4 regions of the Streptomyces sp. NBC_00647 genome follow, and region 1 is predicted to be linked to each of the others. Evidence: riboswitches for the same ligand, from Rfam matches in the RefSeq annotation. Region 1 holds a riboswitch; each other region holds the start of a gene.
The links. Region 1 has a riboswitch for thiamine pyrophosphate ahead of thiO (glycine oxidase ThiO). Riboswitches for the same ligand answer to the same signal wherever they lie in the genome.
Positions count from the first base shown of each region.

Region 2: another riboswitch for thiamine pyrophosphate. It lies ahead of thiC (phosphomethylpyrimidine synthase ThiC); the one in region 1 lies ahead of thiO (glycine oxidase ThiO).
Region 3: another riboswitch for thiamine pyrophosphate. It lies ahead of OG788_RS31870 (thiamine ABC transporter substrate binding subunit); the one in region 1 lies ahead of thiO (glycine oxidase ThiO).
Region 4: another riboswitch for thiamine pyrophosphate. It lies ahead of OG788_RS05420 (purine-cytosine permease family protein); the one in region 1 lies ahead of thiO (glycine oxidase ThiO).

Region 1 is NZ_CP109040.1:3,225,859-3,232,787, reverse strand. Features, by position in the region: gene pknB (Stk1 family PASTA domain-containing Ser/Thr kinase) at 1-1,730, opposite strand, end outside; gene OG788_RS14255 (thiazole synthase) at 1,962-2,756, opposite strand; gene thiS (sulfur carrier protein ThiS) at 2,760-2,960, opposite strand; gene thiO (glycine oxidase ThiO) at 2,957-4,123, opposite strand; TPP riboswitch at 4,121-4,233, opposite strand; gene OG788_RS14240 (hypothetical protein) at 4,286-4,663, shown strand; gene OG788_RS14235 (NAD(P)/FAD-dependent oxidoreductase) at 4,696-5,925, shown strand; gene OG788_RS14230 (Rv2175c family DNA-binding protein) at 5,991-6,362, shown strand; gene thiE (thiamine phosphate synthase) at 6,454-6,929, shown strand, end outside.
Region 2 is NZ_CP109040.1:5,287,946-5,294,874, forward strand. Features, by position in the region: gene OG788_RS23215 (DUF1801 domain-containing protein) at 73-435, shown strand; gene OG788_RS23220 (VOC family protein) at 441-827, shown strand; gene thiC (phosphomethylpyrimidine synthase ThiC) at 892-2,712, opposite strand; TPP riboswitch at 2,705-2,861, opposite strand; gene OG788_RS23230 (YibE/F family protein) at 2,933-4,450, shown strand; gene OG788_RS23235 (SsgA family sporulation/cell division regulator) at 4,531-4,968, opposite strand; gene OG788_RS23240 (IclR family transcriptional regulator) at 5,069-5,794, opposite strand; gene OG788_RS23245 (DUF5326 family protein) at 6,363-6,575, opposite strand; gene OG788_RS23250 (cupin domain-containing protein) at 6,740-6,929, opposite strand, start outside.
Region 3 is NZ_CP109040.1:7,207,806-7,214,734, reverse strand. Features, by position in the region: gene OG788_RS31890 (LOG family protein) at 1-216, shown strand, start outside; gene OG788_RS31885 (LAETG motif-containing sortase-dependent surface protein) at 406-1,062, shown strand; gene OG788_RS31880 (ABC transporter ATP-binding protein) at 1,212-2,234, opposite strand; gene OG788_RS31875 (ABC transporter permease) at 2,235-3,938, opposite strand; gene OG788_RS31870 (thiamine ABC transporter substrate binding subunit) at 3,914-5,002, opposite strand; TPP riboswitch at 5,078-5,183, opposite strand; gene rlmN (23S rRNA (adenine(2503)-C(2))-methyltransferase RlmN) at 5,224-6,330, opposite strand; gene OG788_RS31860 (VOC family protein) at 6,632-6,929, shown strand, end outside.
Region 4 is NZ_CP109040.1:1,220,036-1,226,964, forward strand. Features, by position in the region: gene OG788_RS05405 (phospholipase) at 479-1,855, opposite strand; gene OG788_RS05410 (hypothetical protein) at 2,164-2,991, shown strand; gene OG788_RS05415 (alpha/beta hydrolase) at 3,325-4,158, opposite strand; TPP riboswitch at 4,434-4,528, shown strand; gene OG788_RS05420 (purine-cytosine permease family protein) at 4,520-5,920, shown strand; gene thiD (bifunctional hydroxymethylpyrimidine kinase/phosphomethylpyrimidine kinase) at 6,029-6,826, shown strand.

The DNA.
Region 1 (6,929 bases):
GTCACCGTGTCGCCCTTGGCGGCCTCGCTGCCCGGGACCGGTGACTGCTCGGCGATCTGGCCCTTGTCGAAGTCCGAGGTGACGCGGTTCGCGGCGATCTTCACCTTCAGGCCCGCATCCTCCAGCTCCGCGGTGGCGTCCTCGACGGACGAGCCGGTCACCTCGGGCACGTCCACGGCACTGCCCTTGCTGACGATGATCGCGATCGCCGAACCCGAGTGCCGCGGCGTCCCCGCGATCGGATCGGTACCGATCACGAAGCCCCTGGTCACGTCGTCGCTGAACTTCCGGGTGACCATGCCCGCGGCGAGCCCTTCGCCCTTGAGCACGTCCTTCGCCTTGAACAGGGCGAAGCCCTTCAGGTCGGGCACCTTCACCGTCTCCGGGCCGTTCGAGACGGTCAGCGTCACGGAGTCGTTGTCGCGGATCCGTTCGCCGACACCGGGGTCGGTGCTGATCACCTGGCCGCGCTTCACGGTGTCGCTGTAGGCGTGCTTGACCTGCTTGACGTCGAGCCCGGCGTCCCGGAGCCGGGCCTCGGCCTGCTGCTGCGTCTTCGTCAGGACCGGCGGGACCTTGGTGAACTGACCGGAGTTGATGTACCAGACACCGCCGCCGAGGCCGAGCACCAGCACGATCGCGGCGACGACCATCAGAATCCCGCGCCGCGGACGTGTGCCCGGCTGTCGCACGGGCGCGGTCGGCGCGGCACCGAAAGGGCTGGCCTGCTCGAAGCGGCTGGTCCGGTTCAGGTCGTGGCCGTCGTCCTCGTTCACGGGCAGCGGACGGGGGACGGACAGCGAGCGCGGGATCACGCTCGTGCGGTCGTCGGCGTTGGTGTGGCCCACGGCGAGGGCTCCCGGCGGTACGGCGTCGAGCTGGTCCGCGGTGAGACCGGCCCGTGCCTCGAGGACCTGGCCGAGCAGCGCCACCGCGTCTGCCGGGCGCACGTCGGGATTGCGGGCGGTGGCCGTGGTGACCAGTACGTCCAGCGCGTACGCCATGCCGGGCACGGCGGCCGACGGAGGCGGCACGTCCTCGTGGAGGTGCTGGTAGAGAACCTGCGCGGGAGAGTCCCCGGTGTACGGCTTGGCGCCGGTGAGCATCTCGTACAGGACGACACCGCAGGCGTACACGTCGACACGGGTGTCGGCGGTGCCGTGCTCGATCTGCTCGGGGGCGAGGTACGACACGGTGCCGAGGACGGCGCCCGTCGTGCTCGTGACCGTGTCCACGGCGCGGACCAGGCCGAAGTCCGCCACCTTGACCCGGCCGTCGTCCCCTATCAGGACGTTCTCCGGCTTCATGTCGCGGTGCACGAACCCGGCGCGGTGCGCGGCGCCGAGTGCGGCGAGCACCGGCTCCAGGATGTCGAGCGCGGCCCGCGGCTGCAGGGCGCCCCGCTCGCGCAGCACGTCACGCAGGGTGCACCCGGCGATGTACTCCATGGCCAGATAGACGTACGACCCGTCCGTCCCCTGGTCGAAGACCTGCACCACATTGGGGTGCGCCAGCCGGGCCACCGACTTGGCCTCGCGGATGAACCGCTCGACGAAGGAGGCGTCGGCGGCCAGCGTCGGGTGCATCACCTTGAGCGCGAGCACGCGGTCGAGGCGGGTGTCCAGGGCCCTGTAGACCGTGGCCATCCCGCCGACCGCGATCCGTGCGTCGACGCGATAGCGGCCGTCGAGCACGTGTCCGACAAGCGGGTCCTGAAGGGTCGTATCCACGCAGGTGAGTCTACGAGCCGCCACTGTCACACCGCCCCGTTCGGCCGATACCGGGGCCCGACTGCAGCCGACCTGTGACGCACGCCGCACGCACGGGGACGCTGACGTCGCACTGATGTCCGATCGGACCCCTGTCCACCTTCACAAGGCCACAACGCGACAACCTGCGCCCGGCGGAAGCCGAACGCGGCCGGAAAGGGACGCTGCGCGGACATCGCGCGGGCGGACGACTCAGAACGCGGGGCGCTCCGGGTCCAGCGCCGCCATGCCCTCCGTGGGGGAGGAGGCCGCGGCGAAGTGCCGCCGCGGGATGCGCCCCGCCCGGCGGGCCAGACGACCCGCCTCCACCGCGTGCCGCATGGCCTCCGCCATCAGCACCGGCTCCTGCGCCCGTGTCACCGCCGAGGCCAGCATCACGCCCGCGCACCCCAGCTCCATCGCGAGCGCGGCGTCCGACGCCGTACCCGCCCCGGCGTCCAGGATCACCGGCACGCGCGCGTGCTCGACGATCAGCTGGAAGTTGTGCGGGTTGCGGATCCCGAGCCCGGACCCGATGGGTGAGCCGAGCGGCATGATCGCCGCGCAGCCGACGTCCTCCAGCTTCCGCGCCAGCACCGGGTCGTCGTTCGTGTACGGCAGCACGGTGAAGCCGTCGTCGACCAGCGTCTCCGCCGCGTCGAGCAGCTCGATGGGATCGGGCAGAAGCGTCCGCTCGTCGGCGATGACCTCCAGCTTGACCAGGTCGGTGCCCAGCGCCTCGCGCGCGAGCCGGGCGGTCAGCACGGCCTCACCGGCGGTGTAGCAGCCGGCCGTGTTCGGCAGGACGCGGATGCCGAGCCGGTCGAGCACCGACAGGACCGAGCCGTGCACGGACGCGTCCACGCGCCGCATCGCGACCGTCGTCAGCTCCGTGCCGGACGCCGCCAGGGAACGCTCCAGGACGTCGAGGCTGGGCGCGCCGCCCGTCCCCATGATCAGCCGGGACGCGTAGGACCTGCCACCGAGGACGAAGGGATCGTCGGCCATGGGTCAGCCTCCCTGGACGGCGGTGAGGACTTCGACGCGGTCGCCCTCGGTGAGAGCGGTGGACGACCACTGCGCGCGCGGGACGACGGTCTCGTTCAGGGCGGCGGCCACTCCGGACGGCGCTGGGGTGAGGGTCGCGACGAGCGTGTCGAGAGCGGTCCCGGCGGCGATCCGCTGCCGCTCCCCGTTGACGACGATGTTCATGCGGGCTGCTCCGTGAGGGCCGTGGCGCCGAAGCGCAGAGGGCTGAAGGGGCGGGCTTCGGCGGGGAGTTCGCCGGTGGTCAGGACGTGGGCCATCGCGTCGCCGGTGACGGGCGTCAGGAGCACGCCGTTGCGGAAGTGCCCGGTGGCCACCAGCAGTCCGTCCAGCGCGGTGGGTCCGAGCAGCGGCGCGTTGTCGGGCGAGCCGGGGCGCAGCCCCGCGCGGGTCTCGACGAGCGGCAGCTCGGTGATCCCGGGAACCAGCTCATGGGCGTCGCGCAGCAACTCGTAGACGCCGCCCGCCGTCACGGTGGTGTCCCAGCCCAGTTCCTCGCTGGTCGCGCCCACCACGAGCTCGCCGTTCTCGCGCGGCACCAGGTAGACGTGGCTGCCGCGCACCATGGCCCGCACCGTGCGGTTCAGGAAGGGCGCGTACCGCTGCGGCACGGCCAGCCGCAGCACCTGCCCCTTCACCGGACGCACGGGCGGCAGGACGTCTTCGGGCACGCCCGCCAGACGCCCGCTGAGGCTGCCCCCGGCCAGCACCACCTGGCCCGCGGTGAGTTCGGTGCCGTCCGTGGTGACCACTCCGGCGGCCCGGTCCCGTACGACGGTCAGACGCTCCGCCCAGCTCCGGTGCAGCACCACTCCGGCCCGCTCGCACGCCGTGACCAGGGCTCCCGCGAGGCGCCGCGGATCGATCTGGTGGTCGCCGTCGACCCGCAGACCACCGCGTACACCGGGTGCGAGCATCGGCTCGAGACGGCGGCACTCACGGCCGCTCAGCCACTCCGACTCCAGCCCCGACCGGCTCTGCAGAGCGTGCAGTTCCCGCAGGTGCGCGCGGTCGTCGGCGTCCAGCGCGACGGCCAGCGTGCCGCACCGGAGATAGCCGAGGTCCTGGCCGGACACCTCGGTCAGCTCGGCGGCGAAGTCCGGATAGCGGCGCGCGGAGGCGAGGTTGAGGCCCAGCAGGGTCTCCTCGCCGTAGTGCAGCTCGGTGACGGCGGCGAGCATCCCGGCCGCGACCTGGGCGGCCCCGCCGCCCGGCTCGGGGTCCACGAGCGCCGTGGCGAACCCGCGCTGAGCGGCCCGCCAGGCCGTCACCAGGCCGATGATTCCGCCCCCGATGACGAGGACGTCTGAGGAACGTGCAGGCGACATGGGCGTCCAGCCCCTCCCTTCGCCGGCATGACCCGGATCAGGTTCGTACGGTCGGAGGCCGCCCAGCCTCCCTCTCAGCCCGGTGCGTCCGGGCTCCCGCGAGTGCTTTACGTTGGCCACCCTAGCCCGCCCCCGCCCGTCCCAGTAAGGGAGCCTCAGCCCGTGGCACGATCGCTCGACGGCCTCGTCCTCGCCCCCGTCGCCGACCAGGCGCCGGGCCAGGTCGGCACCCGCACCCGCTTCAGGTACCACGAGGAGGACGGCGTGGTCTGGGCCGACTACGCGGGCGGCGACGTGGTCCGCGGGCACCTCGTGGGCACCCGTGAGGGCGACCGCCTCGACTTCCGGTACGTGCAGCTGAAGCACGACGGGACCACCTCGTCGGGCCACTGCGCGTCCCTCGTGGTGGAACTGCCCGACGGCCGCGTGCGGCTGGAGGAGAGCTGGGCGTGGGAGTCCCGGACAGGCACAGGGACGAGCGTGGTGGAAGAGGTGCGCGCGACCGGCCGTGTGGAACAGGTCACTGAGCACGTCCGCTGACTGACGAATTGTCAGGTGTCTATGGTGATCAGGTGAGCGAGCAGACGCAGGCACAGTCTCAGAGGCCCGTACGGCGGGTCGTCGTGGTGGGCGCGGGCATGGCCGGAGTGCAGACCGCGGTCGCCCTGCGCGAGCAGGGCTTCACGGGCACGGTCACGCTGATCGGCGCGGAGCCGCATCAGCCGTACGACCGGCCGCCGCTGTCCAAGGCCGTACTCCTGGGCAAGGCCGAGGGCTCCGCCTTCGACATCGACTTCGAGGCCCTGGACATCGAGCTGAGGCTGGGCCGCGCGGCGCTCGGCGTGCGCCCCGGGGACCACGAGCTGGACACCGAGGGCGGACCGGTCCCGTACGACGTCCTGGTTGTCGCCACCGGCGCCGAACCGATCCGGCTGCCCGGCGCGGAGGGCGTGCCCGGGGTGCACCTGCTGCGCACCCTGGACGACGCCGAACGGCTGCGTCCCGTCCTCGCCCAGCAGCACGACATCGTGGTCGTCGGCGCGGGCTGGATCGGCGCCGAGTTCGCCACGGCGGCGCGTGAGGCGGGCTGCGCGGTGACGGTCGTCGAGGCCGCCGACCGGCCGCTCGCCGGCGCGCTGCCCGCCGAGGTGGCGGCGCCGATGGCCGGCTGGTACGCGGACAGCGGGGCCTCGTTGCGCACCCACGCGCGCGTGGAGCGCATCGAGCCGGGCGCGGTGGTCCTGGACGACGGCTCCCGGGTGCCCGCGGGCGCCGTCGTGGTCGGCATCGGGGCGCGGCCCGCGACCGCCTGGATCGCCGGCTCCGGAATCGACCTCGGCGCCCACCGCGAGATCGTCGCCGACGACCACCTGCGGACCTCGCTGCCGGACGTCTACGCGGTCGGCGACTGCGCCTCCTTCCCGTCGGGACGCTACGAGGGCCGCCTCCTCGTCCACCACTGGGACAACGCCCTCCAGGGACCGCGCACGGTGGCCGCGAACATCATCGGGGAGGCTCCCGCCGCCTACGACCCCGTGCCGTACTTCTGGTCCGAGCAGTTCGGCCGCTTCGTGCAGTACGTCGGCCACCACGCGCCCGCCGACACCTTGGTGTGGCGCGGCGACTCCTCGGGCGCCTCCTGGTCGGTGTGCTGGCTCCACGAGACGCGTCTGGTCGCTCTTCTGGCGGTGGGCCGCCCGAGGGATCTCGCTCAGGGCCGGCGACTCATCGAGGCGGGCGCGCTGATGGATCCGGAGCTGCTCGCGGACCCGTCGAGGCCGCTGAAGGCCGCCACGGTCTGAATCCGTCACCCCAGGTCGGGCGCCCTCGGCTTCCGACTGTCAGTCCGGGATGGCAGGCTTGTCCCGTGACCGAGATTGACGCAAAGATCGATGCTCTCGTCCCCGCCTGGCTCACCCTCCCCGACATCGCCGAGCAGTTCGGCGTCGAGGTGACGCGCGTCCGGCAGCTGGTCAAGGACGGCCAGCTGATCGCCGTACGCCGTGGTGAGAACCGCGCGCTGCACGTTCCCGCCGCCTTCATCGACGCGGACGAGCAGAAGGTCGTCAAGGGCCTGTCCGGCACCCTGACGCTCCTGAGGGACGACGGCTTCTCCGACGAAGAGGCCCTCGAATGGCTCTTCACCCCCGACCCGACCCTGCCCGGCACCCCCGCGCAGGCTCTGAGCGAGAATCGCGGCACGGAGGTGAAGCGCCGCGCCCAGGCGCTCGCCGTCTGATCCTGAACGAGACCGTCCGGCGCGGGACGCGCGGCGGCGGGACCACCCCGGCCGCCGCGCGCCCCGCGCACCGACAACGGGGGACACACGCATGCCCGAGAACGCCGCCACCACCGCGCGGGGCCGGCTCGCCGACGCCCGCGTCTACCTGTGCACCGACGCCCGCAGGCGTCAGGGCGACCTCGCCGAGTTCCTCGACGCGGTCCTGGGGAGCGGCGTCGACATCGTGCAGCTGCGCGACAAGGGTATGGAGGCGGGCGAGGAGCTGGAACACCTCCAGGTCTTCGCGGACGCCTGCGCCCGGCACGGCAAGCTCCTCGCGGTCAACGACCGGGCCGATGTGGCCCACGCCGCCCGGGCCGACGTTCTGCACCTGGGCCAGGGAGACCTCCCGGTTCCCGCGGCCCGCGCGATCCTCGGCGACGAGGTCCTCATCGGCCGCTCCACCCACGCCGCGTCCGAGGCCGCGGCCGCCGCGGTCCAGGAGGGCGTGGACTACTTCTGCACCGGCCCCTGCTGGCCCACCCCCACCAAGCCCGGCCGCCACGCACCCGGCCTCGACCTGGT
Region 2 (6,929 bases), 2.1 Mb from region 1:
GCGGCGGATCGTAGAAGCGTCCAACCGGCCCCCTGGGGAGCCCGGGACGCGCCTCTCCTGAACAGGACTCACATGAACGCCTCGGACATCACCTCCTATCTGAACGGGCTCGACAGCCCCCTGCGCGACATCGGCGAGAAGATCCGACCTGTCATCGACTCGGCCCTCCCCGACGGCTCCGGCGCGCTGTGGCACGGCCATCCCACCTGGAGCCTCGGAGCCAAGCCCGGTCAGACGCCGGTCTGCCTGCTCAAGGGCTACACGTCCTACATCACCTTCGGCCTCTGGCGCGGCCAGGAGGTGGCCGACCCATCGGGCCGACTGGTCGCCGGAGCCCGCCAGATGGCCTCGGTGAAACTCAGCCGTACCGACGAGGTCGACCCCGTCCTCTTCGGTGAATGGCTCCGCCGCGCCGTCGCCCTGGAGACGAAGTGACCGCGATGCGCGTGAAGGCCTTCGACCACCTGGTCCTCAACGTCGAGGACGTCGAACGGTCCCTGGGCTTCTACACCGGACTTCTCGGGCTGGCACCCGTGCGCCTTGCCGAGTGGCGAGCCGGCCAGGTCCCGTTCCCGTCGGTGCGGATCACCGCGGAAAGCGTCATCGACCTGGTGGACGGCCCCCGTGGGGAGTCCAACGTCGACCACATCTGTCTCACCGTGGAACCCCTGGACTGGGACGAGGTCATCGCGTCGGGATCCTTCACCGTGCTTCAGGGTCCCGTCGCGCGCTTCGGCGCGCGGGGCACCGCCACCTCGGTCTACGTCCAGGACCCGGACGGCAACACGGTGGAACTGCGCTGGTACCCACAGGACGCCGCGGTATGACCGGGCCGGCCGAGGGCGGCGGTCCGGGCGTTCCGTGCCCCGGACCGCGCCCCTGTGGAGCGGCTCAGTCGGCCAGCGGCAGGTACACGCGGTTGCCCGCCTCCGCGAACTCCCTGGACTTCTGAAGCATGCCCTCGGAGATCTCCGCCGCTGAGGCCCCTTCGGCCGCGTCACCGCCGAACCGCTCGTTGATGCTCTGGCTGATCTTCATCGAGCAGAACTTCGGCCCGCACATGGAGCAGAAGTGAGCCGTCTTGGCGGGCTCGGCCGGCAGCGTCTCGTCGTGGAACTCCCGTGCCGTGTCCGGATCGAGAGCCAGGTTGAACTGGTCCTCCCACCGGAACTCGAAGCGGGCGTCGGAGAGAGCGTCGTCCCAGTCCTGTGCACCTGGGTGCCCCTTGGCGAGATCGGCCGCGTGGGCGGCGATCTTGTAGGTGATGACGCCGGTCTTGACGTCGTCACGGTTGGGCAGGCCCAAATGTTCCTTGGGCGTCACGTAGCAGAGCATGGCCGTGCCCCACCAGGCGATCATCGCGGCACCGATGCCGGAGGTGATGTGGTCGTACGCAGGCGCGATGTCCGTCGTCAGCGGGCCGAGCGTATAGAACGGAGCTTCATCACAGATCTCCTGCTGAAGGTCGATGTTCTCCTTGATCTTGTGCATCGGGACATGTCCCGGGCCTTCGATCATCGTCTGTACTTGAAAACGCTTCGCGACGGTGTTGAGTTCCCCGAGCGTCCTCAACTCCGCGAACTGAGCGGCGTCGTTGGCGTCTGCGATGGAGCCGGGCCGCAGACCGTCGCCGAGCGAGTAGGTGACGTCGTACGCGGCGAGGATCTCGCAGAGTTCCTCGAAGTTCTCGTACAGGAACGACTCCTTGTGGTGCGCGAGGCACCAGGCCGCCATGATCGAGCCGCCGCGCGAGACGATGCCGGTCTTTCGGTTCGCGGTGAGGGGCACGTACGCCAGGCGCACGCCCGCGTGGACCGTCATGTAGTCCACGCCCTGTTCGGCCTGCTCGATGACCGTGTCCTTGTAGATCTCCCAGGTCAGCTCCTCGGCACGGCCGTCGACCTTCTCCAGCGCCTGGTAGAGCGGCACCGTGCCGATGGGGACGGGGGAGTTGCGCAGCACCCACTCGCGGGTGGTGTGGATGTTGCGGCCGGTCGACAGGTCCATGACCGTGTCGGCGCCCCAGCGGGTCGCCCAGGTCATCTTCTCGACCTCCTCCTCGATGGAGGAAGTGACCGCGGAGTTGCCGATGTTGGCGTTGACCTTCACCAGGAACCGCTTGCCGATGATCATCGGCTCGATCTCCGGGTGATTGACGTTGGCGGGCAGCACCGCGCGGCCGGCGGCGATCTCCTCGCGTACGACTTCGGGGTCGACGTTCTCCCGGAGTGCCACGAACTCCATCTCGGGCGTGATCTCGCCGCGGCGCGCGTAGGCGAGCTGGGTGACCGCCTGCCCGGAACGCCCCCGGCGCGGCTGACGCGGCCGCCCCGGGAAGACCGCGTCCAGATTGCGCAGCCCGCCGCGCGGGGACGTGTGCTTGATCCCGTCGTCCTCCGGGCGGGCGGGGCGGCCCGCGTACTCCTCGGTGTCCCCGCGGGCGATGATCCAGTTCTCGCGCAGCGGCGCCAGCCCCCTGCGTACATCGGTGTCGATGGTCAGATCGGTGTACGGGCCGGAGGTGTCGTACAGCGTCACGGACTGCCCGTTGGTCAGGTGCACCTGACGAACCGGCACCCGCAGATCGGGACGCGTACCCCCGACGTACGCCTTGTGCCAGCCGATGGACTTCCCGGTCTCCCCGTTCGGCGACGGTGAGGCAGCCCCGGCCGTCTGGCTGGAGGCAGGCGTGCGTACGTCCTTGTTGGTCATGAGACCTACTCCCTACGCCGGCATTACCCGGTAACAGGTTCAGCGGTCGACGCAGCGGTTTCCGTTCGTCGATGTTTCATGTGAAACATCGCGAAGACGGAGGTCAGCGCCCTCTCAGCCCGGTGCTCCGAGCTCCCGCGTGTGCAAAGGTGCCTCCACGCTAGCGTCATATTTGGCGCGGTGAACAGAGGGCCCCTGTCGTTCTTGCGATGATCGGTCGGTGACAACACCCCAGCGATCCCCGTTCCCACCGTCCGAGTCTCCGCGCCGTCCGGGCTCCGACGACGGCCACGGACATGGTTCCGGCAACGGCCATGGACTTGGGCACGGGCCGGGTGGTGGCCATGGTTCCGGACCGGACGGCGGTCACAACGGTCACGGCGGCGAACACGGGCCGGGCCCGGGCGACGGAGATCGTGGAGGTCAGAGCGGCGGGCATGGGCACTCGCACAGCCACGGTCCTGCCGCGCCGGTCTCCAAGCACCTGCGCAAGGTCATCGCCGCGGTACTGATCCCCTTCGCGGCCGCGGTCGCGGTGGGTCTCGTGGTGCTGTGGCCCGGCGGCGCCCCCTCCCACGAGCGCACCGGCGTCGGCTTCGACCGGCAGACCCAGCAGGCGACGGTCACCAAGATCGACCAGGTGGACTGCAAGTCCGTGAACGCCTCGGGGGAGACCCCGACGGGCGATACCTCCACCGCCGAGGGCTCCTCCGCCCAGCAGCAGGCGACGGGTGAATGCAAGAAGGCGACGATCCGGATCGACACCGGCAAGGACAAGGGCCGCACGTTCACCGAGATCGTTCAGCCGGACCAGTCACGGCAGTTGCACCAGGGCGAGAAGGTCGTCGTCGCGTACGAGCCCTCCGCCCCCAAGGACCTCCAGTACTCGGTCACGGACGCGAACCGGAAGCTTCCCCTGACGCTCCTCGCCGGGATCTTCGCCGTGGTCGTCGTGGTGGTCGGCCGGATGCGCGGCGTCATGGCACTGATCGCCCTGGCCATCAGCTTCATGATCCTGAACTTCTTCATCCTGCCGGCGATCCTGCAGGGCTCGAACCCCCTGGTCGTGGCCGTCGTCGGGTCCAGCGCGATCATGCTGATCGCGCTCTACATGTGCCATGGTCTGTCGGCCCGGACATCCGTGGCCGTGGTCGGCACCCTGCTCTCACTCGTGCTGATCGGCATCCTCGGCTCGGTCTTCATCGACTGGGCCGTGCTGACCGGCAACACGGACGACAACACCGGTCTGATCCACGGCCTGTACCCGTCCATCGACATGAGCGGTCTGCTGCTGGCCGGAGTCATCATCGGTTCGCTCGGTGTTCTCGACGATGTGACGGTGACGCAGACGTCCGCGGTATGGGAACTGCACGAGGCCAACCCCACGATGGGCTGGCGTGGCCTCTACCGCGCGGGCATCCGGATCGGCCGCGACCACATCGCGTCGGTCGTCAACACGCTCGTCCTGGCCTACGCGGGCGCCGCGTTGCCGCTGCTGCTGCTCTTCTCGATCGCCCAGAGCAGCGTGGGCACCGTGGCCAACAGCGAACTGGTCGCCGAGGAGATCGTGCGCACCCTGGTCGGATCGATCGGCCTGGTCGCCGCCGTGCCGGTGACGACCGCTCTGGCCGCCCTCGTGGTCGCCGCGGACCGTGAGGGGACCGCGACCGGCCCCGTCGAGCCCGCGGGTGTCAGGACGCCGGCGCGGAGCGGGAAGGGCCGTCGCCGCAAGCACTGAGCCGTCCGCCGGAAGCGCCGGAGCCGTACGACGCACACGCCCCTTTTGAGGAAGCGTTACTCCGCCGGGCACGGGGGGCTTCAGCCCGCGCTCTGCTCCTCCGCCAGGATGCGGTCGAGCGCTTCGTCGAGGGATGTGTCGAAGCCCGCGAGGGAGCGCTCCTGCCCGAGCGGCACCAGCTTGTCCGTACGGTCGAGGAAGGCGACGAGCGGCGCGGCCCCGGACCGGAACAGGGCATGATCTCCCCCGACCTGAAGCCGGATCAGCACCTCACCGAACGCCTCCGGGTCGGCCGGAGCGATGTGCACATCTCCGTCGCCGCATGGCCTGCCCACCCCGTCGATCAGCAGCTCCCGCCCGAACGCCCAGGTCACGGGCGCGTCTCCGGGCAAGTGGAAGGTCAACCGCACCGCGTACGGATCACAGGTCTCGTATCGCAGCTCCACCGGAATGCGGAAGGACAGTTCCTCGGACACGAGGAAGCTCATCATGACCTCTGCCTGCACCGACTCGCGCATCGCCTACCCCGTCGTTTGCCATCGACTGGCCAGGAATCGTCCCCCTGACACTGCTGGAAATCTTGCTCAACGTGTACGACAGATCACAAGGAGTGAGTTTTCAGATACTGATAGAGATGGCGAGTGTCCCTAGCAGCCTGCCCATTTCGCTCTGCAACTTGTGTGCCGCGGGCAGCAGCCGGTCGACCTGGTGGGACGGGAAGGAGATGGCCATGGTCGCGGCGGTACTGCCCGCCGTGATCGGGATCGCGGCACAGACCGCGCCCAGCGCGTACTCCTGCCGCTCGACCACCGGTTCCATCCGCCCCATCCGTTCGAGGCGCCGCAGCAGGCGGTCCTTGTCACGCACCGTGTAGGGGGTGATCGACTGCACCGGGTAGCGATCGAGGTGGTCCCGCCGGGACTTGTCGTCCAGTTGGGACAGCAGACACTGGCCGATCGCGTGGGCGTGCGCGGTCTCCCGGAAGTCGGCCCACTCCTCGACCGCGGGATTCGCCGGACTGTCGGCGACGCACACGACCTCGATCTCGCCCTCGCGGTAGATCGCGTAGTACACGGGGGCGCCGATCGCATCGCGCCAGTGCGCGAGCGTGTCACTCACCGTGCTGCGACGTTTCTGCTGGGCTCCGCTGCTACTCAGCCGCTCGGCGGCCTCACCGAGGTAGAACAGCCCTCTGTCGCGGCGCAGATAGCCCTCGTGAACAAGGGTGCGCAGCAGGTGGTACGCGGTCGGCAGCGCGAGTCCCGCCTCCCGGGCGAGCTGTTTGGCGGGTGCGCCCTGTTCCCGCGAGGCGACGGCCTCCAGCAGACGCATCGCCCGCTGCACCGAGCCGATCAACGTCGTGGAGTGGGAATCCAGCGGGGTGGCTTCGGGCTCCGCCGGAAGGGTTCGGGCGAGCCGTGCCGCCCCGGGGGACGGAGAGCGCGGACTGCGGGTCACCGACGGCAGTGTGCGCCCGGTGAGCCCGTCCGCCGGCAGGGCGCGCCGCGCGGGCGCCTCCGCCATCGGAGTACGCGGCGGCGCCGGCTCCGCCGGCGAAACCGGCGCGGAGCGTGAAAGAGGCGGCTCCCCCGGAGAGGTACGCGGCTGGACCGGTGGAACGCGTGCCGCCGCGGGCATGCCCGATCGCCGGAAGGGCGGAACGACTGATGGTGCGGGTGCGGTGTCAACCGTGGCCAAGGGGCACTCCCGAAGCGCGAGGAGGACCGCCCGTGCGGGGAAACACGGGAGGGGGCTGTGCGCTGCGCGCGGGGGTCGACCCCCGCGTCGAATTCCGGACTTTAACCGCCAGTCACGGCCGGCATACGGCCTCGCCGGAAAACTTCCCTCGCCCGAGGGAACCTTGGGTTCCCTTTCCCCTTTCGCCGTTACCTCCCGCTCACCCTCTCGCGCCTCACCAGTCGCTGCGTGAGGACGAACTCGACATGAACTTCCGCACGATGTAGATCAGCCCGCCGACCAGCGCCACGAAGATGAGCACCTTGAAGAGCACGAGAACGACGAAGGTGACGACGCTCGCTATCAGGCCGCCGAACACCACCAGGGCGATGACCGGCACCGCGACCCACTTCACCCACCACGGCATACCGTTGAAGATCTCTCGCATCGCCCTGTCCTTACCTCTCCTCGCCCGTGGCCCCAACACCGGGACACCGATTCCGGGTTCTCTTGTGTCTTGCATCCGATGCTAGGTCGGAGAGGGGGCCGTGCGGTGGCCTCGCACCCCTTGTCCTCCCCTGACCGTCCCCCTAGGGAACCCTGAGACGCAGGTCAGCTCTCGGGCGGAGAGAACACCACCAGGACCCGCAGATCCTCCGTGATGTGGTGGAACTTGTGGGCGACCCCCGCGGGTACGTACACGACGCTGCCCCGCGCCACCTGGGTGGTCTCCAGGCCGACCGTGATCGACGCGCGTCCGCTCACCACGAAGTACACCTCGTCCTGTGCGTGCGGCTTCTGC
Region 3 (6,929 bases), 4.0 Mb from region 1:
GTACAGGAGATCTTCGACAACGCGACCCCGAACTACTACGGGTCGAGGGGCGAGCCCACCCCCATGGTCCTGGTGGACCGTGCGCACTGGACCGAGAGGTATCCGGCCTGGCCGCTGCTCAGGGCGTTGGCGCGGGAGCGTGCGATGGAGTCGCGGATCGCGCTCGTCGACCGTGTTGATGACGCTCCGGAAGCACTCAAACACCTCGGCGGTTAATGACTCGGCAAAGCCAACGGCGAGGCAGGGCATATGCATTGACAGCACTTAGGTGGCGCTTATAAACCTGTGAAACTCCTGGGGGTGCTGTTGCCACGGAATGAATCGCAGCAAATCCCCCGACACCCCCCGCAGTTGCGCAACCTGTGAAGGGCAATCGTGTCCATATCTCGACGCACCGCACGTACCGTGCGAATCCTCGGCGTTGCTTCCGCCTCCGCCGCGCTCACGCTCGGCATCGCCGGCAACGCGCTCGCTTGCAACATCCGTGACTTCTCGGCCGCCGCTTCCTGCGACGACGGGAAGGGCATCATCACCGTGACCGACACGGACGCCTCCGCCAAGGAAGCCACCGTCACGGTCTACCTCGAGTCGAACGGCGCCGACGAGCGGCAGGTCGGCTCCAAGACGGTCACCGGCAGCCGCGAGGGTGCCACCGTCACGTTCTCGGAGGACTGGGCTCCCGGAGCCAAGTACCGGGTCCACATCACGGTTCCCAAGCTCGTCGACGCGGACGTCTCGCCTATCACGACGGCGCCGTCCGAGGCCTGCACCACGAAGTCGGAGTCCCCGTCGCCTTCGGACAGCCCGGAGCCGTCGGAGACCCCCTCCGGCTCGGAGACGCCGTCCGACTCGGCGACCCCGTCGGACTCGGAGAGCAGCGCTGCCCCGGCGACGCCGGGTGACAACCAGCCGTCCGCGGCGGCCGGTGAGTCCAACCTCGCCGAGACCGGCGCGGACTCCAACACCCCGATGATCGCCGGTATCGCCGGTGCGCTCGTCGTCGTCGGTGGCGGAGCGGTCTTCTTCGGCATGCGCCGCCGCGGCGCCTCGAAGGCCGGCTGACCCGTATCCCGTACGACCGTGTGGCCCGCCTCCTCAACGGGGGCGGGCCACACGGCTGTCCGGGCACAGCGGCCGGACAGCGCCTCCGGCCGGACGGCCGACCGCCCTCTGCCCCGCGCCTCTCTCCCGGGCACGACGATCCCGGCGTACTACGGCCCGAGCACGACGATCTCGGCGGCGTCGAACTCCACCCCGACCACGTCCCCGGGCTCCGGAGCGTCCCGCAGCGCGCATGCCGCCTCCAGCCGGGGCGCGTCCCGCGGCTGGAGCTGTACGGCGACGTGGGTGCCCCGGAAGGTGCGTGCGGCGACCGTGCAGCGCAGCCCGTCCGCCGGGGCCACGAGCCGTACACCGGCGGGCCGTACGAGGAGCGTGCCCGGTCCCTGGGGGGCACCCTCGGGCACCGGGACCTTGCCCCACGGGGTGTCGGCGGCCGCCGCGCTCACCGTCGCCTCGACCACGTTGTCGAAGCCGAGGAAGCGGGCCACGAACGCGTCCGCGGGACGCTGCCAGACCTCAAGTGGCGTACCGGACTGGGCGATCCGCCCGTCGCGCATCACCACGACCCGGTCGGCGAGCGCGAAGGCCTCGCCCTGGTCGTGGGTGACGGCGAGCACCGTGGTCCCCAACTCGCCGAAGAGGCCGCGGAGTTCGACGACAAGCCGTTCGCGCAGCGAGCGGTCCAACTGCCCGAGCGGTTCGTCGAGCATCAGCAGGCGGGGGCGGGGCGCCAGGGCGCGGGCCAGCGCGACGCGCTGCTGCTCGCCCCCGGAGAGGGAGGCGACGGCGCGGTCGCGGGCTCCGGGCAGTCCGACCAGGTCCAGCAACTCCCCCACCCGGGCCGTCTGTCCGCTTCTCGACGTGCCGCGCATCCGCAGCCCGAAGGCCACGTTGCCGCCCACGTCCCGCTGCGGGAAGAGCTGATGGTCCTGGAACATCAGGCCGACGCCCCGCTTGTGCGCGGGAACGCCCGCCTGGTCCTGTCCGTCCAGCAGCACGTGGCCCGCGTCCAGGGCCTGCAGTCCGGCCACCGTCCGCAGCAGCGTGGACTTGCCGCTGCCGCTCGGCCCGAGCACGCACACGATCTCGTGCTCGGCGACATCGAGGTCGACGGCGTCGAGCACGGCCCGGCCACCGAAGCGTACGGTCGCGCCCTGCAGGCTCAGCAGCATCTAGAACTCCCCGGTCCGGTCGGTCCGCATCCGCTCCAACAACAGCAGCGCCACCGCGCACACCACCATCAGAATCGTCGAAAGGGCCATCGCCTGGCCGTAGTTGAGATCGCCCGCCCGTCCGAGCAGCCGGGCCACGGCGACCGGCAGCGTGGGGTTGTCGGGCCGTGCGATGAAGACCGTCGCCCCGAACTCCCCGAGGGAGACGGCGAAGGCGAATCCGGCCGCGATCAACAGCGCCCGCCGCACCATCGGCAGATCGACCTCGCGCCACACCCGCCACGGCGAGGCCCCGAGCACGGCCGCGGCCTCCCGCAGCCGCCCGTCCACCGCGCGCAGCACGGGCAGCATCGTCCGTACGACGAAGGGGACACCCACCAGCGCCTGCGCCAGCGGCACCAGGATCCAGCTCGCGCGCAGGTCGAGGGGCGGCTCGTCCAGGGCGATCAGGAACCCGAAGCCCACGGTCACCGCGGAAACACCGAGCGGCAGCATCAGCAGGGCGTCGAAGCCCCGCATCAGCCGGCCCGCGCGCCGGGTGAGGGCCGCCGCCGCCAGACCGCCGATCAGCACGGCGATGGCGGTGGCGGCGAGCGCGTACTCCAGCGAGTTGCCGATCGCCTCGATCGGGGCGACGAGGAAGACGCCTCCGTCGTCGTCGGCCAGCGCCCGGTAGTAACCGAATCCCGGGGCGTCGAGGGAGCGCTGGACGAGGACCGCGAGCGGCAGCACGAGGAGGACGCCGATGCTCGCCAGCACCCCCGCGAGCAGCGCCCACTGCCCGGCCCCGCGCGGCCGGCGCGCGGTCGTCTCCGGGGCCACCAGACGCAGGGCGGTCTCCCGTCGGCGTACGGTCGCGGCGTGTACGGCGAGGATCGCGCCCACCGCCACGAACTGGACGATCGTCAGCACCGCCGCCGTCGTGAGGTCGAAGATCTCGGAGGTCTGCCGGTAGATCTCGACCTCGAGGGTCGAGAAGGTGGGGCCGCCGAGGATCTGCACCACACCGAACGAGGTGAAGGTGAAGAGGAAGACCATGAGGGCCGCCGCGGCGACGGCCGGCCCGAGCGCCGGCAGCGCCACCCTGCGCCACGCCGCGAAGCGCGAGGCGCCGAGCACGCGCGCGGCCTCCTCCTGGCGCGGGTCGAGCTGCGACCAGAGTCCGCCGACGGTCCGTACGACGACCGCGTAGTTGAAGAAGACGTGCGCGAGCAGGATCGCCCACACCGTGGTGTCGAGGCGCACGCCCCACAGCTCGTCGAGCAGCCCGCCGCGGCCGACCAGCGCGAGGAACGCCGTGCCGACGACCACGGTGGGCAGCACGAAGGGCACGGTCACCACGGCCCGGAGGATCTGCTTGCCCCGGAAATCGAAGCGCGCGAAGACATACGCGCCGGGGAGCGCCACCAGCAGCGTGAGCACCGTCGAAGCGAGCGCCTGCCAGGTGGTGAACCACAGCACGTGCCGGATGTCGGACTGGGCCGGCACCTCCCAGATCCGGTCCAGCTGCCAGCCGCCGTCCGTGTGGAGCCCGCGCGAGACGATCGCGATGACGGGGTAGGCGAAGAAGACGGCGAAGAACGCGACGGGCAGGGCCATCAGGCCGAGCCGCGCCGCGTTCCGCCCACGGGCCTTTCGCGGAGCTCCGCCGGTCCCGTCGGCTCGGCCCGCTCCCTCGGCTACTTCAGTACGAGCGAGGTCCACGACTTGACCCACTGGTCGCGTTCGGCGGCGATCTTCTCGGGGGCCAGGGTCTCGGGGTCCTTGGCCGGCGGACCGTACTGCGTGAACTCCGGCGGCACCTGCGCGGCCTCGCGCACCGGGTAGACGAACATGTTGAGCGGCATGTCGTCCTGGAACTCCTTGGTGAGCATGAAGTCGAGGAGCGCCTTGCCGCCCTTGGCGTTCTCGGCGTTGCTGAGCAGACCCGCGTACTCGACCTGCCGGAAGCAGGTGCCGGTCGCGACACCGGTCGGAGCGGTGGTGGGCTTCGGGTCGGCGTAGATGACCTCGGCGGGCGGCGAGGAGGCGTACGAGACGACGAGCGGCCGGTCGCCCTTGGCCTTCTTGCCGCCGGCGGACCCCGAGAACTCCTCGTTGTAGGCCTGCTCCCAGCCGTCCACGACCTTCACGCCGTTGGCCTTGAGCTTCTTCCAGTAGCCCTCCCAGCCCTTGTCGCCGTAGTGCGCGGCGGACCCGAGCAGGAAGCCGAGGCCGGGCGAGGACGTGGAGGCGTTCTCGGTGACGAGGAGGTCCTTGTACGCGGGCTTGACCAGGTCGTCGAAGGACTGCGGCGGCTTCAGCTTGTGCTCGCTGAAGTACGCCTTGTCGTAGTTGACGCAGATGTCGCCCGAGTCGATGGGCGTGACCCGGTGCTTGTCCTGGTCGGTCCGGTACTCGGGCAGGACCAGATCCGCGCCCTTGGCCACGTACGGCTGGAACAGCCCGTTGTCGAGCGCGCGGGAGAGCAGGGTGTTGTCGACGCCGAAGAAGACGTCGCCCTGCGGGTTGTCCTTGGTCAGGATGGCCTTGTTGACGGCCTGCCCGGCGTCGCCGTCCTTGAGGACCCGGACCTTGTACCCGGACTGCTTCTCGAAGTCCTTGAGCACGCTCTTCGACACGACGAACGAGTCGTGGCTGACGAGCGTGATCGTCTTCGGTTCGCCCGAGCCTGCGGCGTCGGACGAGTCGCACGCGGACAGTGCCGGCAGCGTGACGAGGCCGAGCCCGACGGCCAGGGCCGCGAACCGCCTGTTGGTGATGCTCACTGATTCCTCCTGGGTGACCAGGAAGAGACGCGGCCCTGCCCAGGGCCTCTGACGGTCCCGGGCAGGGCGCAACAGCTTGAGTAACGACCGAACTTCCTACCCAGAATGACCTGGGCAAGGTTCAGAGGGTCTGCGGGCTGTCCCGCACTCTCAGCGCTGTGGCGCTCCCCTGTCGGAATATGAAGATGTCGGAATACGAAGAGATACTGACGCGGCTCAGACTACCGCTCGGTCGCGGCGAGCTGACCACACGCTCCGTCGATCTCCTGGCCACGGGTGTCCCGGACGGTCACCGTCACGCCATGGGCGGCGATCGCCTCGACGAACGCCTTCTCGTCCTCGGGCCGCGAGGCGGTCCACTTCGAACCCGGGGTCGGGTTCAGCGGGATGAGGTTGACATGCACGGGCCTGCCCTTGAGCATCCGCCCGAGCCGGTCACCACGCCACGCCTGATCGTTGATGTCGCGGATCATCGCGTACTCGATGGACAGGCGCCGCCCGGACCTGTCCGCGTACTCCCATCCGGCGTCCAGCACCTCGCGCACCTTCCACCGCGTGTTCACGGGGACGAGGGTGTCGCGCAGCTCGTCGTCCGGGGCATGCAGGGAGATCGCGAGCCGGCACTTGAAGCCCTCGTCGGAGAACCGGTTGATGGCGGGGACCAGCCCGACCGTCGACACGGTGATACCGCGCTGCGAGAGCCCGAGCCCGTCCGGCTCGGGGTCGGTGAGGGCCCGGATCGCCCCGACCACACGCTTGTAGTTGGCGAGCGGCTCACCCATGCCCATGAAGACGATGTTGCTCAGCCGCGCGGGACCCCCGGGGATCTCGCCGTCGCGCAGCGCCCGCATACCGTCGACGATCTGGTGCACGATCTCGCCGGTCGACAGGTTCCGGTCGAGGCCGGCCTGCCCGGTGGCGCAGAACGGGCAGTTCATTCCACAGCCCGCCTGCGAGCTGATGCACATGGTCACCCGGTCCGGGTAACGCATCAGCACGGACTCGACGAGCGTGCCGTCGAAGAGCCGCCACAGGGTCTTGCGCGTGGTGTCCTGGTCGGTCGACAGATGCCGTACGACCGTCATCAGCTCGGGAAGCAGCGCCTCCTGGAGCTTGCCGCGCGAGGCGGCCGGGATGTCCGTCCACTCGGCGGGGTCGTGCGCGTACCGGGCGAAGTAGTGCTGCGAGAGCTGCTTGGCGCGAAACGGCTTCTCACCGATCGCGGCAACCGCCTCTTTGCGCTCGGCAGGCGTGAGATCGGCAAGGTGCCGCGGCGGCTTCTTGGCTCCGCGCGGCGCGACAAAGGTGAGTTCTCCGGGCTTCGGCATAACCCTTCCAGTGTCGCAGATCAATACCACCGGCCCAGGCCACAGTGGGGTGGGGGCGGTCACGCCGATCGTGCGGGTCCGTGGCCGTTCCCGCCGCCGCTCACCGGTCACCGCGCCGGCCGACTGCGAACCCGGGTGACCGCCCCGGCCGATCTACCGGCCCCGCCCCGCCACGACGATGTCCGCTGCCATGCACCTCAGTCGTCGTGTCGTCGAACGCAGCCGAAGGTCTTCCTGGACCTGGGCGTGCCAGGATGCCGAGGACAGGACCGCGAGCACGTCGACGGGGCAGGAGCCAGCCATGATCAGCGGTGCACATGTCATCCTCTACAGCCAGGACGCCGAGGCGGACCGCGCCTTCCTCCGTGACGTCCTCGACTTTCCCGGCGTCGACGCGGGCGGCGGCTGGCTCATCTTCAAGCTGCCCCCGGCCGAGGTGGCCGTGCACCCGACCGACGGGCCGCCCCAGCACGAGTTCTTCCTGATGTGCGACGACCTTGATGCCCAGCTCGGCGAGTTCCGCGCACAGGGCGTCGAGATCACCCGCCCGGTCAGCGAACAGCGCTGGGGCAGACTGACTGCGATCCGGCTCCCCAGCG
Region 4 (6,929 bases), 2.0 Mb from region 1:
CGTCGCCGGCCCGGATCCACCGGCTGGACCGGCAAGGGGACTTCGGCCGCCGCATACCCGGGCACGGGGCGAACGCCTTGGGCCGTCATAGGGCGGAACCTGCCCCGGGCCATGAGCCACCCGGCGTCGTCCTGCGCCGGGGACGAGACCGGCCCGATCACCGGCGTACGACGTGCCCTCGGTTCACCCACCGTACCCCGCCCACCGGGAAACGGGACTTCGCAGACCGCACGTCTTGCGGAACCGCTGCGCACGCCCTTCCCTGGCGGCCTTCTCGCAGATCGCCCGGCTTCCGGTAGCCGTGGAGGGCCCTGCCGAGGACACCGTTCCGGGCCGGTCCGCCCGGCCGCCGTGGAACGGGCCGTCCGGGAGCCGAGCGCTCCCGGACAGCCCCGACCCCGCCGGCACTGCCGGCGGGCCACGCGTGGACCACTCCTCCGCAGCCGAGGCCGCCGCATGACGCACGGCCTCAACTGGGCTACGGATAGGTGTAGGTGTTCAGCGTATTCACCGCGGACGCGGGGTCGCCCAGGTCGTAGCGGTCGACGGCGAGGAAGTTGGGCTTCTTGCGGGCGGCCGGCTGGCAGAAGCGGCGGGCCCGGTCGGCGAGTTTGGTGTTGTCCGTGGCGGCGGTTCCGGAGAGTGCGGCGTCGCGAAAGTGGTTCATGACGAAGAGGGGGCGGAAGCCCGGCTCGGTGCGGGTGAGCGGGACGTTCGTGCCCGTGTCGTACCAGCGGCTGTAGCAGGACCAGTCGGAGGAACCGATGCCCGAGCCCATGGACCAGTAGTTCTCGACGGTCCATTCGCGCTGGTACATGACGCCGAAGCTGTCCCGGGTGAGTCCGGCGGACTCGTCGGAGGAACGGCTGTGGTCGGTGAAGATCAGCAGGCGCCGGCCGGCGGCGGTCAGGTCGGCGAGCTTCGGCCAGCCGTTCTCGCGCACTCCGGTCAGGTCGGGGCGGTAGAGAACGTCGGACAGGCCGTTCACCCGGGCGAGTTCGGCGCGCAGGACGCCCGGATCGACGTAGTCCTCCAGGAACACGGTGACGAACTGGTCGGGGTGCTGCTTGAGGAAGTCGACCATGCGCTGGAGGTCGACCCACAGCGCGACCGGCCTGCTGACAAGGGTGCAGCTGTTGTGACAGAGGATCGCACCGTCCGGGGTCTGGTGCAGGTCGAGCATGAACCCGCGCACCCCGTCGGCGAGTTGCCGGCTGATGCCGCGCGTCTGATTGGGCACCAGATTGACGAAGGGCGGCGCGAATCCTCCGTCCACTCCGTTGGCGTAGGCGTTGTGGGCCGTGAGGAACGTGACCTGGTCCAGGGTGCGTTGATCCGGGGACGGCATGGACCGGGTCTCAGGCGCGACCGGGGTCAGATACCAGGTGGCGAGGCCACCCCGCGCGCCGACCGCCAGCTGGGCGGGGTAGTTGGAGCCGGACGGCTTGGCGCCGACCGTCAGGTAGCGGTCCGTTCCAGGGACCTTGAGCGTGTACTGGTCGGCGCCGCTGGGGGCCACCTCCCACGCGGCGTCGGCGCTCGAACAGGCCACGGTCCGGGCCTGGTCGCCCGCGCGGCCCAGACAACTGCCCGCACTGTCAGCGCTTTCGAGAACGGTCGAGGAACCATTCGCGCGCAGGGTCCACTGCTGGTGGTCCTCGTTGCCCTTGGGGTTGTGCTGGACGACCGCGCCGGCACTGTCGGCGGCGTTCAGTCCCGTGGTCGCGCTCTGGACGAAATAGGCGCCCGCGGCCGGAACTTCTGCCGCACCGACGGCATCGGCGGGCGCCGGGACGGCGAGGACGGTGCCCAGTACGGCGGTGGCGGCGAGCAGGGAGCGTGGGCTCGGTCTCATGGCACGTGATCCCTTCCTGTGGGGAGCATGAGCATGCCATGTGCCGACGAGTGCCGACGGTACGGATCGCGTCAACCGTCGGTCTCGGGCGTCATCATCCGACCGAGTCCGCGATGTCGGTTTGTTTTGACGCCACTTGGGGCTTGTGGTCGGACTGCGCGGTGCCCTTCCCCCGGCCGATCGTCGCCCGCACCGCCACCGCGTCGGACGAACAGCGGACCTCTCCCGGCGAACCGACTTGACGATCCTTTGACCTTGACCTCAGACTCCCCCTGCAACTCCCCACCATCGAAGGAATTTTCGAAATAATGAAGAGATTCGCGCGGCCCCGTACCGGCGCCGCAGCGGTTGTGTCCGTTCTCTCCCTCGCCCTGGTCACCGGCTGCTCCGACAGCGGCTCCGGGTCGGGTTCCGACGACAAGGGCAGCGGCAAGGACTCGGCCGCCGCCGCGAAGCCCCTCAGCGACAGCGAGCTGGGCAAACTGATCATCACGGCGGCCGACGCCAAGGGCTTCAAGGTCAGTCCGGCCGACAAGGCCGACGCGTTCGCCGACTCCAAGAAGGACGTCAAGGTCGTCGACGAGAAGTGCGCACCGCTCGCGTACGTCCTCACCGGCTTCGCGCCGGGCGACTCGGTCTCCTACGTGAACCGCATGGCCCAGGAAGACCCGGCGGCCAAGGCGAGCGCGTCCCCCACCAAGGACATGGAGGACATGTCGCCGGAGGAGCTCGAGAAGGCCCTGGGCTCCGTCACCGACGCGCTCGGTTCGACGATGACCATCGTCTCGCTCTCCTCGTACGAGGGGGACGGCGCGAAGGAGACCATGTCGTCGGTCTCCGAGGCGATCGAGGGCTGTGGCGGCGGGTTCACCGCCACAGGCAAGGACGGGCCGCAGAAGTTCTCGAAGGTCGCGGGGGAGAAGGCCTCCGGGAACGGTGACGAGTCGGTGGCGTTCGCAACGACCGCTGACGCGGAGGGATCCCCGCTGACCGTGCACGCCGAGGTCGCGCGTCACGGCAACACCGTCGCGACGTACTACTCGCTCAGCCTCGCGGCCCTGGCCGGCGACGGCAAGGCGGCTGCCTACAGCGTGCCGGCCGCGCTCATCGAGGCGCAGACGGCCAAGCTCGGCTGACCCGGAGCCCGGTGGGAGAGCGGGCACGGTCGACCCGACCACCCGCCCTTCCGCCGGGCCCCGCGGCGACCCTCGCACCGCACCTCGCGCCGCCCACCCCCGGGCCGCCTCGTGCCTCCGCCGGTGCTCCCCCGCGCCGCCCTCGGCCGGGCTCCGGCGGGAGCCCCACGGCCGGCGGATGCCCCCACCCGACGGCCGCCTTCGCTGCTCGCGGCCCCGCCCGGTGAAGTCACCCACGGACCGTCCAACGCGGTTGCGGCGCGCCGCCGTTCACGCTCCCGGCTACGCCGGGCAGTGCCCGTCGGACGATGTCATCCGTACCGTCGGGCGACGTCAGGTGGTGCCGGAGGGAGTGCCGGGGTGCGCGATCCGCGCGGCGAAGGCGGCGATGTCGGCGACCACGCGTTCGGGCTCTTCCCAGTGGACGACATGGCCGGTGCCCTCGTAGGCGAGGAAGTCGGCGCCGTGCACGGCGTTCAGGATGGTCTGCTGGTCCTCGCGGGGCAGATACTCGTCCTGGTCGCCCCAGATGACGAGCGTGGGCACCAGGATGCCCGCGAGGGTCGCGCCCAGATCGGCGTCGAGGAGTCCGCCCACGGTCTCCTTCCAGACGTACGCGGGGAGTTTGAGGCTCTCCTCGACCATGGTCTCGATGAACCCGCGGGCGATCGGGCGGGCCGCCGTGCCCGCCATGAAGTCCTCGACGAACGCGCGGGGTACGGGATCGGCGAGGCCTTCCGCCGCCTCCCGCGTCTCGGCCGCCGCCGGCTTGTCCGCCAGGGTTCCGGGGACGCCGAGCAGAACCAGGCCGGCGATGCGGTCGGGGTGGCTGCCGGCGACGATCCGGGCCGGTACGCCACCGCTGGACGCCCCGACCAGAATCGTGCGAGGGATGTCGGCCGCGTCGAGGAAGGCCACCAGGTCGGCGGCGAAATCGTCGGGAGTGTAGCCCTCGGGAGGCCGGTCCGCATCGCCGTGTCCGCGCTGTGTGGGCGCGTAGCCGTGCAGGGATGCCGGAAGGCGCCTCAGGAGGGGCTCGAAGGACCACCAGGAGTCGGCCAGACCGTGCACGAAGACGACCGGTGTACCGCTGGGATAACCGGCTTCGGCGTACGGGAGGGTGAGCCCTTCCCGCACCTGCGCGGACTTCAGGGAGATCACGGTCACGGCACCCTGCCTCCTTCCGCCCGGCCACCGGGTCCGGGAACCCGGGAGCGGAGAGCGAGCGGCGATCACTTCCGACAGTACCGAGGGGCGGCACGCACCGCGCTGCGGGAAGGTGCGGCCGGGCCACCCGGATGAATCGGATGTGTTCGGTCGCGTCCTGCTCCAGGTGGGTGGCGCGAAGGGCCGAGGGGGTGGCTCCCCTGCGGGGATCCGTGTCCCGGGGCCGGCGCCTCCGCCGTACACAGGAGCGGGGGGATGAGGTTACTGTGTCCGTCGTACCGGACACGGGGTGCCCCCTCCGGGGGCTGAGATCACACCCGTCGAACCTGAACCAGTTCGTACTGGCGGAGGGATGTCTTCCATGCCATTGGCGCATGTTTCCGACGGGCTGCCCGTCGACAGCCGGCCCGCCGTCTTCGACGGACGGATGCCTGCCGCACCCGGGGACCTGCGGGTGGAGGGGCACGGCATCGAGCCGGTCCCGGAGAACAACCGCTACGGCGGGGCCGGGCGCCTGTTCACCGTGTGGTTCGCCCCGAACCTGACGATGACGGGCGTGTTCACCGGCACCATCGGCATCGCGCTCGGCCTGGACTTCACCGCCGCCCTCGCGGCGGTCGTCCTGGGTACCGTGCTCGGCGCGCTGCCCACCGCCTACCTCAGCACCTGGGGCGGCCTCACCGGCACCGGCCAACTTCCCCTCGCACGGCTCGCGTTCGGCCGGGCGGTGGTGCTGCCCGGGATGCTCCAGTGGCTGTCCTCGGTCGCCTGGGACGCGCTGATCGGCCTGTTCGGCGGGGACGCGCTGGCCCGGCTGTGCGGCTGGCCGTTCTGGCTCGGCGTGCTGGTCATGATGGTTGCCCAGGGGGCCCTGGGTGTCCTCGGCTACGAAGCGATCCACCGCCTCCAGATCGTCATGACGTTCGTGCTCGCCGCCGCCTTCGCGGTGATCGCCTGGCGCATGCTCGACGGCGTCCACCCCGCCGCGACGGGAGCCGCCACCGGAGCCGACCGCGCGGGCGCGTTCGTCCTGACCAGCACCATCGCGCTCAGCCTCTCGCTGTCCTGGGCGCCGTACGCCAGTGACTTCAGCCGCTATCTGCCGCGTGCCACCTCCCGTCCGCGGATGTTCTGGTACACCCTGCTCGGCCTCGTGGTGTCCTTCGTGGCTGTTCAGGTACTCGGGCTGTGGGGCGCGTCCGTGCTGACCGACCAGACGGCGGCGGGCGTCGACGTGTTGCTGGGCGGCGGGGCGGCGGGCGCGTTCGGGCTGCTGGCCGTGGCGCTGGCGGCGGTGTGCAGCAACGCGATGAACGACTACAGCGGTTCGCTGGCCCTGCAGACCCTGGGCGTGCGGATACCGCGTCCGGTGGCCGCCGCGCTGGCCGCCGGGCTCGGCTTCCCCCTGGTGCTGTGGATGCACGCTGCCGACACCACGGCCCGCTTCCAGAACGTGCTGCTGTTCGTGGGCTATTGGATCCCCGGGTTCGTCGCGATCGTCGTCGTCGACTGGATCGCCCGCGGGCGGGAGCGCGGCGGCGCCCCGGTGGACCTCGCCGTCGAGACCGCCCGCCCGCGCTCCGGACGGGTGTCACTGGTCGCCTTCGTCGGGGCGTTCGGCGCGGCCGTGCCGTTCATGGACACCAGCCTGTACGTCGGTCCCGTCGCCGACGCGCTGCACGGCGCCGACCTCTCCTACTACGTGGCGTTCCTCGTCGCCCTCGCCCTCTACGCCCCGCTGCGGCTGCGCCGCCGCGCCTAGGAACCGTCGGACAGGCCTTTCCGACGGGCCTGTCCGACGCGCCCGTTCGTCGCTCCGCCGGCCGGAAGGGACTCGCGCCCGAAGCCGAATCCGAGAGGAACATCTCGTATGACCACGCCGCCCCGCGTCCTGACCATCGCCGGATCCGACTCCGGCGGAGGCGCCGGCATCCAGGCCGACCTGAAGACGATGCTGGCGCTGGGCGCCCATGGGATGAGCGTGCTCACCGCGGTGACGGCGCAGAACTCCGTGGGTGTGCAGGGTGCTTGGGAACTGTCCGAGGAGGCGGTGCGCGCCCAGTACCGCAGCGTCGTCGACGACATCGGCGTCCAGGCCGTGAAGACCGGAATGCTGTCGTCGCCCGGACTCGTCACCACGGTCGCCACGTTGCTGTCCGACCTGGCCGCCCCGGTGGTCGTGGACCCGGTGAGCGTCTCCAAGCACGGGGACCGGCTGCTGGCCGACGACGCGCTGGACGCCGTACGGACCCGGTTGCTGCCGCGGGCGACGGTGGCCACCCCGAATCTCGACGAGGTCGCCCAACTCACCGGGGTGAAGGTGAAGGACGAGGAGGGCATGCGCAGGGCCGCCGACCGGATGCTCGCCTACGGTCCCCGGTGGGTGCTGGTGAAGGGCGGTCATCTGCCGGGACAGGCCGTCGATCTGCTCACCGACGGAACGGCGGAGCACTGGCTGCGGGCCCCGCGCCACGACAACCGCCACACGCACGGCACCGGGTGCACGCTCGCCTCGGCCGTCGCGGTGGGCCTGGCCGAGGGCCTGTCGGTGCCGGACGCCGTTCGGCGGGCCAAGGAGTACGTGACCGCCGCCATCGAGGCAGGGTTCGCGCTCGGCGCCGGTATCGGGCCGGTGGACCACGGGTGGCGCCTGCGCCGCAGCGTCTGAGTCCGGGCGCTTTCCCGCCGGCGCGGCACCCGTCTCGTCCGGCGCCTTCCCGACGGCGCGCAATGTCTGGGTCCGGTCGCTCTCCGGCGCGCCTGGGCCGGTC